DNA from 2 places in the Comamonas sp. CMM02 genome. Region 1 is predicted to be linked to the other one. Evidence: riboswitches for the same ligand, from Rfam matches in the RefSeq annotation. Region 1 holds a riboswitch; the other holds the start of a gene.
What was found. A riboswitch is a leader RNA that binds a small molecule or an ion and turns the genes downstream of it on or off. The one in region 1 is predicted to bind S-adenosylhomocysteine.
Positions count from the first base shown of each region.

Region 2: linked by a shared signal. The riboswitch ahead of ahcY (adenosylhomocysteinase) and the one ahead of metH (methionine synthase) in region 1 are both predicted to bind S-adenosylhomocysteine.

Region 1 is NZ_JACUZW010000004.1:274,095-279,611, reverse strand. Features, by position in the region: gene IB213_RS14845 (hypothetical protein) at 1-38, shown strand, start outside; gene metH (methionine synthase) at 315-3,059, opposite strand; S-adenosyl-L-homocysteine riboswitch at 3,097-3,206, opposite strand; gene IB213_RS14835 (PACE efflux transporter) at 3,352-3,816, opposite strand; gene IB213_RS14830 (LysR family transcriptional regulator) at 3,892-4,797, shown strand; gene IB213_RS14825 (hypothetical protein) at 4,910-5,517, shown strand, end outside.
Region 2 is NZ_JACUZW010000001.1:219,281-224,797, forward strand. Features, by position in the region: gene IB213_RS01010 (bifunctional diguanylate cyclase/phosphodiesterase) at 1-655, opposite strand, end outside; gene dtd (D-aminoacyl-tRNA deacylase) at 954-1,409, shown strand; S-adenosyl-L-homocysteine riboswitch at 1,561-1,670, shown strand; gene ahcY (adenosylhomocysteinase) at 1,746-3,176, shown strand; gene IB213_RS01025 (TlyA family RNA methyltransferase) at 3,311-4,474, shown strand; gene metF (methylenetetrahydrofolate reductase [NAD(P)H]) at 4,586-5,419, shown strand; gene IB213_RS18205 (hypothetical protein) at 5,483-5,517, opposite strand, start outside.

The sequences.
Region 1 (5,517 bases):
ATGAATACGGCAACATCGACATCCGGCCCGACATTTAAGCGCCACCAGCGCTAATTGCATCCAGCACTGGCAGTCAATGCATTCGTGCTCAGATCTCCGCGTACTGGTGTGGCCGGGAAATACTTTTCCATGGCATGTGCTGCGCATTACCCATGCACTGCAATGTCACCCTGGCGTGTCACGCTCGGTGAAAGAGCTAACACTTGCGGCGGTCAATGAGCAAGACTGAGCATCCTTGCATGCGCATGAGCGGCCACCCTGTCAGCTGGCCACAAAAAAGGCCGCATCAGCGGCCTTTTTTGGTGTCAAGTCGATCACCCTAAATTGGGTGCCAAGAAGCGGCGCAGCGCCTCGATGTCCATGCCACGGCGCTCGGCCATATCGGCCAGTTGGTCTTCACCAATCTGACCCACATTGAAATAGCTCGCTTCAGGGTTGCCAATGTAAAAGCCGCTCACACTGGATGCCGGGTTCATGGCCAGACTCTCGGTCAGCGTCATGCCAATTTCTTCGGCTTGCAGCACTTTGAACAGATCAATCTTGGCCGTATGGTCTGGGCATGCCGGGTAACCGGGCGCAGGGCGAATGCCCTTGTACTGTTCTTTGATCAGTTCCTCATTGCTCAGTGCTTCATCCGCAGCGTAACCCCACAGGTCTTTACGCACACGGGCATGCAGGCATTCGGCAAAGGCTTCGGCCAAGCGGTCGGCCAGGGCCTTGAACATGATGCCGCTGTAGTCGTCCAGAGCGGCTTCAAATTCTTTGTCTTTCTTGTCTGCACCAATACCTGCGGTCACAGCAAACAAGCCTGCGTAGTCCGCAATACCGCTGTCTTTGCTGGCCACAAAATCAGACAGACAGCGACTGGGTCGCATCACACCGTCTACCGCCTGTTTTTCGGTTTGCTGGCGCATGCCGTACCAGGTCATCAGCACCTCGGTGCGTGATTCATCGGTATAGAACTCGATGTCGTCACCCACGCGATTCGCAGGGAAGATGCCCATCACGCCATTGGCTTGCAGCCAGCGGCCTTCAATGATTTTCTTGAGCATGCGCTTGGCATCGGCTTGCACGCTGCGCGCCTGCTCACCCACGATCTCATCGTCAAGTATTGCCGGGTAGGGGCCCGCCAAATCCCAAGTCTGAAAGAAGGGGCCCCAGTCGATGTATTCAGCCAGCTCGGCCAGGTCAAAGTTCTTGAACACACGGCGGCCCAGCACACGGGGGGTGACAGGTGTGTGTTTGACCACCGCTGCGTTGGCACGCACTTTGTCCAGCGGCCACAGCGGTGTCTTCTTTTTATTGGCGTGCTGGGTGCGTACTTTGTCGTAGTCAGCATTGAGCTCGCTGAGGTAGCTGTCTTTGCCCTCGCCCAGCAGGCTTTGCGCAACGCTCACACTGCGCGAGGCATCAGGCACGTAGACCACGGGGCCTTCGTAGTTGGGCGCAATCTTGACAGCCGTATGCACCCGCGAGCATGTCGCGCCACCAATCAGCAACGGAATCTTCTTGATGCGGAAGTAGTCATCCTTGTGCATTTCACCGGCAACGTACTGCATCTCTTCCAGGCTGGGCGTGATCAGGCCTGACAGGCCAATGATGTCAGCGCCCTCCGCCTTGGCACGTGCCAAGATTTCGTGACAAGGCACCATGACGCCCATATTGATGACATCAAAGTTATTGCACTGCAAGACCACGGTGACAATGTTCTTGCCAATGTCGTGCACATCGCCCTTGACGGTGGCAATGACGATCTTGCCCTTGCTGGTCACGTCAAGACCGGCTGCTTCCTGCTGGCGCTTTTCTTCTTCAATGTAGGGCACCAGGTGCGCCACCGCCTGCTTCATCACGCGGGCGGATTTGACTACCTGGGGCAAGAACATCTTGCCCGCACCAAACAGATCACCCACTACGTTCATCCCGTCCATGAGTGGGCCTTCAATCACGTGCAGCGGGCGGCCACCGCCCTGCACCACCAAGGCCTGATAGGCCTCTTCGGTGTCCTGGGTGATGAAGTCGGTAATGCCATGTACCAGCGCGTGCGACAGGCGCTCGCCAAAGGTCTTGGGATGCTCGGGCGTGCCGCGCCACTCCAGCTTTTTGCTTTCGTCCTTGGCACCGCTCTTGGCGCTGTCGGCAATCTCGAGCAGGCGCTCGGCAGCATCTGGGCGGCGGTTGAGCACCACGTCTTCCACGCGCTCACGCAGGTTCGCTTCCAGGTCGTCGTACACGCCCACCATGCCGGCGTTGACAATGCCCATGTCCATGCCCGCCTGAATGGCGTGGTACAGAAACACGGTATGGATCGCTTCGCGCACGGGGTCATTGCCCCGAAACGAAAATGACACGTTGGACACGCCGCCCGAGACCTTGGCTCCGGGCAGATTCTGTTTGATCCAGCGCACGGCTTCGATGAAATCGACGCCGTAGTTGCTGTGCTCTTCAATGCCCGTGGCCACGGCAAAGATGTTGGGGTCAAAAATGATGTCTTCAGGCGCAAACCCGACTTCATCCACAAGGATGCGGTAGGCACGCTCGCAGATTTCGATCTTGCGCTCGTAAGTGTCGGCCTGCCCTTTTTCGTCAAACGCCATCACCACGGCAGCAGCGCCGTAGCGCTTGACTAATTTTGCGTGTTTCTTGAACTCGTCAACGCCCTCTTTCATCGAGATCGAATTGACAATGCCCTTGCCCTGAATGCAGCGCAGACCGGCCTCAATCACCTCCCATTTAGAGCTGTCCACCATGATGGGCACGCGCGCAATATCGGGTTCCGAGGCAATCAGATTCAGGAAGCGCACCATGGCGGCCTTGCTGTCCAGCATGGCCTCGTCCATGTTCACGTCAATAATCTGCGCGCCGTTTTCCACCTGCTGGCGGGCCACGGCCAGCGCTTCTTCGTACTGTTCGTTCAGAATCAGACGGGCAAAGGCTTTGGAGCCTGTGACGTTGGTGCGTTCACCCACGTTGACAAACAGGGTGTCCTCACCAATGAAGACGGGCTCCAGGCCCGACAGGCGCATGGGGGGAATCGTATGGGGGGCAGCGGCAGCAGTCATCGCACTCACCTGTGTGAACAATCAAAACCAAACGGAAGACAGGTGAACGCAGTTGCATGCGAGCGGCTGCGCGTACGGCAGCCGTCGGCCCAAGCCTGACAGCGGTACCAAAGTGGCACACGCGCTGCTGCAGCGCTCCTTGGGGCGAAACCACTGATTTTACGGCGTACAGCCGTGCTGGTGCACCCGGCAAGCGCTATGCCAGTGCACGGCAGCGGAGCTGGCTTGAAAGTCCAGGCCAAATAGACGTTTAGCGCTTACCTAATAAGCACCAGCAGCTATCAAAAATGAATTACGCGTGCTGCGGCAACAACTGCGCCGAGGCGGGCAGACCAAAGATACGGTCAAAACTCCAGTTGAAAACAAAGGTGTAGAGCATGAAGAAAACCAGCAGACCGGCTTCCATGACCGTGGCTTCCCACAACGAAATGCTGAACCACCAGGCCATCAACGGAATCAGCATGGCGGCAATACCACCTTCAAAACCCACGGCATGCGCAATGCGGCGCAGCAGTGAACGCCCCTTCTTGGTTTGGCGCAGCTCCCATTTCTCAAACAGCCAGTTGAACGTGATGTTCCAGGCAATGGCGATGGTGGATGCAGCCACCGCCATGCCGCCAGAAGCGCTGGCGTCCTGACCAATCGCCATGAACAGCAGGCTGGCACAAAGAATGGCAATGAGCTCGTAAAGACCAACAAAAACAACGCGGCGCTTGGCGCCCTGCAGGCCTGTAGCCTTGGGTGTATGAACTGACATAAGCCCGCCAGTTTATGTATAGAAAATGGATGATAAAAGTTAGGTTCTTTCAGTTTTTCTGATAAGTTGCGCGCCATGTCCTTTCCACCCGAGCAAGTCCCGCTGTTTCTGGCCGTACTCGATACGGGCTCGTTCTCTGCCGCTGCGCGCAAGCTGGGCCGCGTGCCTTCAGCGATAAGCATGGCCATGGGCCATCTGGAAGCCGAACTGGGCCTGCAACTGTTTGACCGCACCGGGCGCGAGCCACAACCCACTGCCGCTGCGCGGGCCCTGGAGCCGCAAGCCCGCCTGCTGGCCCAGCAACTGCAGCAGCTCAACCAGCAAGCACTAGCCTTGCATGCCGGGCTGGAAAAACGATTGACGCTGGCAATTGCCCCCGAGTTGCTGGCCACCGCGTGGGCCGAGCATTTGCAGCCTGTGGTGGAGCAGTTCCCGGCGCTGGTGGTCGAGGTGCTGGTCGCCCCGCAGGCCGACGCGCTGGAATTGCTGCATGCAGGCCGTGCGCAGCTCGCGCTGGTATTTGAGCGCCCCTCTTTCGATGCACGCGAAGACTTTCAGGAACAAGGCGCCGAAACCTTGGTAGCAGTGATGTCTACCCGCCACCCTCTGTGGACACAGTTGCAGGCACAAGGCGGTGCGCACATCGACATGGCGCAACTGGCCGCCAGCCGGCAAATTCTGGTGGCCAGCCGCGACCCCTCCCTAACTGATACACGCTTTGTGTTCTCGCACCACCTGTGGCGTGCCGACAGCCACGGCGCAGCACGCTCCCTGATTGCCGCAGGCCTGTGCTGGGGCTGGCTGCCGCACAGTTTTGTAGAGCCCCACATTCACAGCTGCGAGCTGGTGCAGATTCCGCTGTCCAACCTGAGCAACGGCACACGACTGTTTGTCGATTGGGTATGGTCCAAAGAGCGCCCTCTGGGGCTGGCGGCTGCGTTGTTTGTGCAGCAGCTGCAATTGCCACCTGCCAAGACTTGAGGCAGTTGCAAACCGAAATGACTTCTAGCGCCGGTACAGCAAGCGCTAGAAGCTATCAAAAGCACTGCCCCCACACTTGGGCCTGCGCACGGTTTTGCACTACAGTCAGCGCGTGACTTCCGCCATCCCCCCAACGTCTGCCCTGCCCATCCCGCCAGCAGCGCCCAGCCACACAGAAGGCGCGACTGGCAACGCCAGTGCAGGCGGGCCCAACTTTGCGGCCAGCGCCCAGGCAGCCACACAGGGGAATGCGTCTGCGCCGCCCAGCAACACCAGTACTGCCAGCAGCGGGCAGGCCAGCACACCAGCGCCCAGTTCAACACCAGCAGCCAATGCAGCAGCACCCGCTGCGCCCACCGCCCCAGTAGCACCTGCCAGCGGCATAGCCAGCGCGGCGCAGGTGGCACAGATTGTGGCGGCCACGCAGGCGGCACTGTCCAGCAGTGTGAACCTGTCGCCCCAGGCGCAGCAGGCCGTCAAAATGGACGCTTTCAACCAGCTTGTGGCCAACTTGGTTAACCACATCCAGTCAGGCAGTGCCACCTTGCCGGCCAACTGGCCAGCTGCTGGTGTCAGCCCACAGCTACAGGCTTTTGTGACGACCTTGCTCCAGCAAGCCACTGCCAGCCAGCCACTGCCGCAGCAATTGGTCAGCCTGCAGGCATGGCCTACGGCACTGACCAACGCTGTGCTGCAACTGGCCGGGCAAGCCGCCACTGC
Region 2 (5,517 bases), on a different contig from region 1:
CCTGCCCGCTGTGGTGCAGCAAGCGCGTGTCTTGGGCATGGGTGGTGCCCTGATCAATCAATACCTGCGCGTTGGCGCGCAGCACATGGGGCAGCAAGTGCAAAACGGGGCGATCCAGCAACTGGCTCAGTGGGTAACCCGTGAGCGTGACCGCTGCAGGGTTGGCATCAAAAATGAGTCCGTGGCGAAAGAAAATGAGGGCTTCACTGGTGGCCTGGGCATAGCGACGCATGCGCGTATCGCTTTGCTGCACCATCTGCCGCGCGTCCACCAGTGACAGGTCTTGCAAAGGGGTCACCACGATGGCGAAGACACCCTCTGCATTGGCATGTGCCACCAGCTGGCTTTGGATGCGTTGATTGCTGCTAAATGGCAGCTGCGTTTGCAGGCTGGCTCCATGCACGTGTGTAAGCGCCAGACGTTCCAGTTCGCATTTCCAGTCGTTCCATTCGCAGGGAGAGAGGTAGTTTTGCGGCTCTTTGCCCACCAATTCTTGGGAGGGCATGTTCAGCAATTTGGCGTACGTCGCCGTGGCCCACAGGCAGCGCCCGCCAGGCCATTGCAGATAGGCCATGGGTGCACCTGTGGCAATGGCTACGGCGTGCAGAATGTCTAGCGATATTTCACTGGGCGCACGGGGAAGCACATGAATCATTCAGACACCTGTGGCGTGGAGCGAGTGAGTTTGAGCAGGCCACGCAGGCGCGCAGCAGTGCTAGACGGTGGTGGATGAAAGAGTTCGGACATGGCTGTGGGTATAACCGAGGCGATGTGTGCCTGTTTTGCGTTACGGCAAGAGCAGAAAATCGAGTGCATGTCTGGTGCGGCAGACCAACAGCTCCGTGTGCTGCAAGAATAGGAGCTGTTAGCGCTCTCCCTTGATGGAGATTACCCCTATTTGTATTCAAGATGCTTGCGTGGAAAGCATCGATAGCTATCAATTTATTTAAATCATGATCACTGTATTGCAGCGCGTGCGCGAAGCACGTGTCGACATCGAAGGGCGCACCGTTGGTCAGATTGGCCATGGTCTGCTGGTGCTGGTGTGCGCCGAACAAGGCGACAGCGAAAAAGAGGCTGACAAGCTGCTTGCCAAGCTAATGAAGCTGCGCATCTTTATGGATGACGCCGGCAAGATGAACCGCAGCGTGCAGGACGTGCAAGGGGGGCTGCTGATCGTCAGCCAGTTCACGCTGGCGGCAGATACGACCGGTGGCAACCGGCCCAGCTTTACCAGGGCGGCCAATCCGCAAGAGGGACAGCGCCTGTATGACTATCTGGTAGAGCAAGCAAAAGTGCTGCACAACGTGGGGCCAGTAGCGACTGGGGCCTTTGGGGCTGATATGCAGGTGCACCTGGTCAATGACGGGCCGGTGACCATTCCTATGCGCATGGCACCAGCGGCATAGCGTGCTGAGGCGGGTGATGGCTGTGGGGGGCGTACCAAGCCCAGCTACGGCTGTCTGCGTTTTAGGCCGTGTATTTGAGCGGCTTGCCCGTATAAAACGCTGACACCGCATGCCAGCCAGCAGGCTCGATTACAATCTCCCACCTCTTTTCCTTTCCGAGGAGCGTTGCAGCGTCCACCCCATTGAGCGGTGGCGTGAGGCTCGGAAAGACGGCGGCCACCTGCAGTGGCTTGGCCTCTAGGCAAACGACGCTCACCCACGCTTTCTGTGCGGTGAGATGGCTTATCCCTCTTCTTCCTCAGAACGTGGTTTTTCATTCAATTGTTGGAGAAAACCATGAACGCTGCTGTTCGCTTTAACCCTGCCGATTCGGCCATTACCGACATCAATCTGGCTGATTGGGGTCGTAAAGAAATTCGCATCGCTGAAACCGAGATGCCCGGCCTGATGGCCATCCGTGAAGAATTCGCTGCTGCTCAGCCCCTGAAGGGCGCACGCATCACTGGCTCGCTGCACATGACCATTCAAACGGCCGTGCTGATTGAGACACTGAAGGACCTGGGCGCGACTGTGCGCTGGGCTTCGTGCAACATTTTCTCGACCCAGGACCACGCAGCAGCTGCTATTGCCGCTACTGGCACGCCAGTGTTTGCGATTAAGGGTGAGTCGCTCAAAGATTACTGGGATTACACCCACAGCATCTTTGAATTCGGTGCCAAGGGCACTGAAGGCGAAGGCCCCAACATGATTTTGGACGACGGCGGCGATGCCACCGTGCTGCTGCACCTGGGTCAAAAGGCCGAGAAAGATATCTCCGTGCTGGCCAACCCCGGCTCGGAAGAAGAAAAAATCATGTTCGCGGCCATCAAGGCCAAGCTGGCAGTGGACAGCACCTGGTACACCCGCAAGTCGGCTGAGATTCGCGGCGTGACCGAAGAAACCACCACCGGTGTGCACCGCCTGAACGAAATGTCGGCCAAGGGCACGCTGCTGTTCCGCGCCATCAACGTCAACGATTCGGTCACCAAGTCCAAGTTCGACAATCTGTACGGCTGCCGCGAATCGCTGGTGGACGGCATCAAGCGCGCCACCGACGTCATGATCGCCGGCAAGGTGGCTGTGGTGGCTGGCTACGGTGACGTGGGCAAGGGTTGCGCGCAGGCCCTGTCCGCTCTGCGCGCCCAAGTGTGGGTGACTGAGATTGACCCCATCAACGCCCTACAAGCGTCGATGGAAGGCTACAAGGTCGTGACCATGGAATATGCCGCCGACAAGTGCGACATCTTCGTGACCACCACCGGCAACAAGGACATCATCCGTCACGAGCACATGGTGGCCATGAAGGACGAAGCCATCGTCTGCAACATCGGTCACTTTGACAACGAAATCGACGTCGCCTCGATCGAACAGTACGAGTGGGAAGAAATCAAGCCCCAGGTTGACCACATCAAGTTTCCCGACGGCAAGAAGATCATCTTGCTGGCCAAGGGTCGCCTGGTGAACCTGGGTTGTGCCACTGGCCACCCCAGCTTTGTGATGAGTGCTTCGTTTGCCAACCAGACCATCGCTCAGATCGAGCTGTTCACCCGCCCTGAAGCCTACGAAGTGGGCAAGGTGTACGTGCTGCCCAAGGTGCTGGACGAAAAGGTAGCCCGCCTGCACCTGAAGAAGGTGGGCGCACAGCTGACCGAGTTGAGCGATGCGCAAGCCGCTTATATCGGTGTGAAGAAGGAAGGCCCTTACAAGCCTGAAACCTACCGCTATTAATCATGGCGGGGCAAAGCTGCAGCACGTGCTGCAGCTTTGCAACCTTCGGTGCTGATATGAAGACATGGAGCGCGGCTTGCGCAGTCTGGATCAGCGCTGAAGGCTAATTTGAGTGAATAAAAGGAAACTACGCCATGCGCGCAGATGTATTTTTGGTGGACCACGGACATGCCACCACCCGTTCGCAGGCCCAGCGCCTGATCGCTTCGGGCGTGGAATGGCGCCTGACGCCGTTGGCCCCATGGAAAAAAGTTGCTAAGAATGGTGACGACATCCCCGCAGGTGCAGAGCTGAAGCTGCTCGACGATGCGGAAGTCAAATACATCTCTCGCGGTGGTTTGAAGCTGGAAGGCGCGTTGAACGCCACAGGCCTGAAAGTGCAAGGCTTGCGTTGCCTGGATGTGGGCCAAAGCACGGGCGGCTTTACCGACTGTCTGTTGCAGCGCGGTGCCGCACAGGTGATTGGCGTGGACGTGGGTCAGGGCCAGCTGCATGACCGTTTGCGTGAAGATGTGCGTGTGATCTGCGTGGAAGGGGTGAACGCCCGTTTCATGACCACAGCCATTTTGGAAGATGCCTGTGAAGAAGTGATTTCTGAGCGCTGGGAAGAGGAAGAGGACAACGAGACTTTGCCCCAGGCTCCTTATGCATGGATGCGCAATGGCGGTCAGGTTGACGAAGAGTACGACGACAGCCGCGATGCCAAGGATTCGGACATCGAAGCCTTCAAGGCTGAGCGTGCCGCCAAGGCCAAAGCCCGTGCTGAAGGCACTGTTCCTACCGAGCGCCGCCGCAAGGCAGAGTACGCAGATGTGAACATTACGCCCGAGTTTGACTTTGTCACCGGTGATGTCTCCTTCATCTCGTTGACGCTGGTGCTGCCTGCTGTGGTGCGCATGCTCAAACCCCACGGTCATTTGCTGATGCTGGTCAAGCCTCAGTTTGAGCTGCAGCCTGGTCAGGTTGGCAAGGGCGGCATTGTGCGTGATCCTGCCTTGTTCAAAGAGGTAGAAGCGCGCGTGCGCACGTGCTTGGCCGAGCTGGGTCTGGAGGTGAAAGCCTGGATGGAGTCTGCCATCGAAGGCGGCGACGGCAACCACGAGTTCTTTGTGCATGCGGTACAGGGCGCCCAGATCAAAAATTTAGACCAGCCGTTGCCTGATATGCCTGCGGCAACTGCCACCAAGCGTGTTTCGCGCACGGTGCTGCGTGAGCTCAAGCGCATCGATGTCATTGATGACGAAGAAGATGGCTACAACGTACCGGGGCCTGCGCGTCCCAAGCGCAAAAAGGCTTAAGCCGCACGAAAAGCGGTGCTAAGAGGTGGGCAAAGGTGCCGTGTCTGTCACCTTTGCCGCACAGAGACAGTCAGCAGCTTGCCGGGAGGGCAGGCGACAGGAGTGATGAACGTGGCAAATACATTTCCCATCAGCTTTGAGTTTTTCCCCACCAAAACGGCTGAAGGCGCTGCCAAACATGTGCAGGTGCGCCAGGCGCTGTATGCGCGCAAGCCCGAGTTCTGCTCTGTCACCTACGGTGCGGGTGGCTCCACCCAGGCAGGCACTTTCAGCATGGTGCGCGATATTCAGGCAGAAGGGGTGCAGGCTGCATCACACTTTTCGTGCATTGGCGCTACCAGCGACAAGGTGCGTTCAGAGCTGCAAGAGCTCAAAGACATGGGTGTTCGGCGCATTGTGGCCTTGCGTGGAGACTTGCCCAGCGGCTATGGGCTGGGAGGCGAGTTTCACTACGCCAGCGATCTGGTGGCCTTCATCCGCAAAGAGTTTGGCGACTGGTTTCATATCGAGGTTGCCGCCTACCCAGAGACCCATCCGCAAGCCAAGTCTCCAGAGACAGATCTGAAAGCTTTTGCTACAAAAATTCAGGCTGGCGCGAGTGCAGGAATCACCCAGTACTTCTACAATGCGGACGCATATTTCCGTTTTTGTGAAGGGATTCAAGCACTTGGCGTGTCGGCTCCGGTTGTTCCGGGTATCATGCCAATCCTTAATTCCTCTCAACTCATGCGCTTTTCCGATGCGACCGGCGCTGAGATTCCCCGCTGGATTCGCCTGCGTCTGCAGGCCTACGGGGACGACGTAACCTCTATCCGAGCCTTCGGCATGGATGTGGTTACTCGCTTGTGCGAGCAGTTGCGTGACCAAGGCGCACCCGGCTTGCACTTTTATACGATGAACCAGAGCGCAGCCACTTTGGAGCTTTGCGACCGCCTCGGCCTGTAATTCAGACTTTGCGGATGCCGCAGGCCCTTGGTGTCGCTTTTTGTGCGCTCACCGTTAGAAGGGTTAGACCATGCCTGCACTAGGGTGCCAGTCTGCTT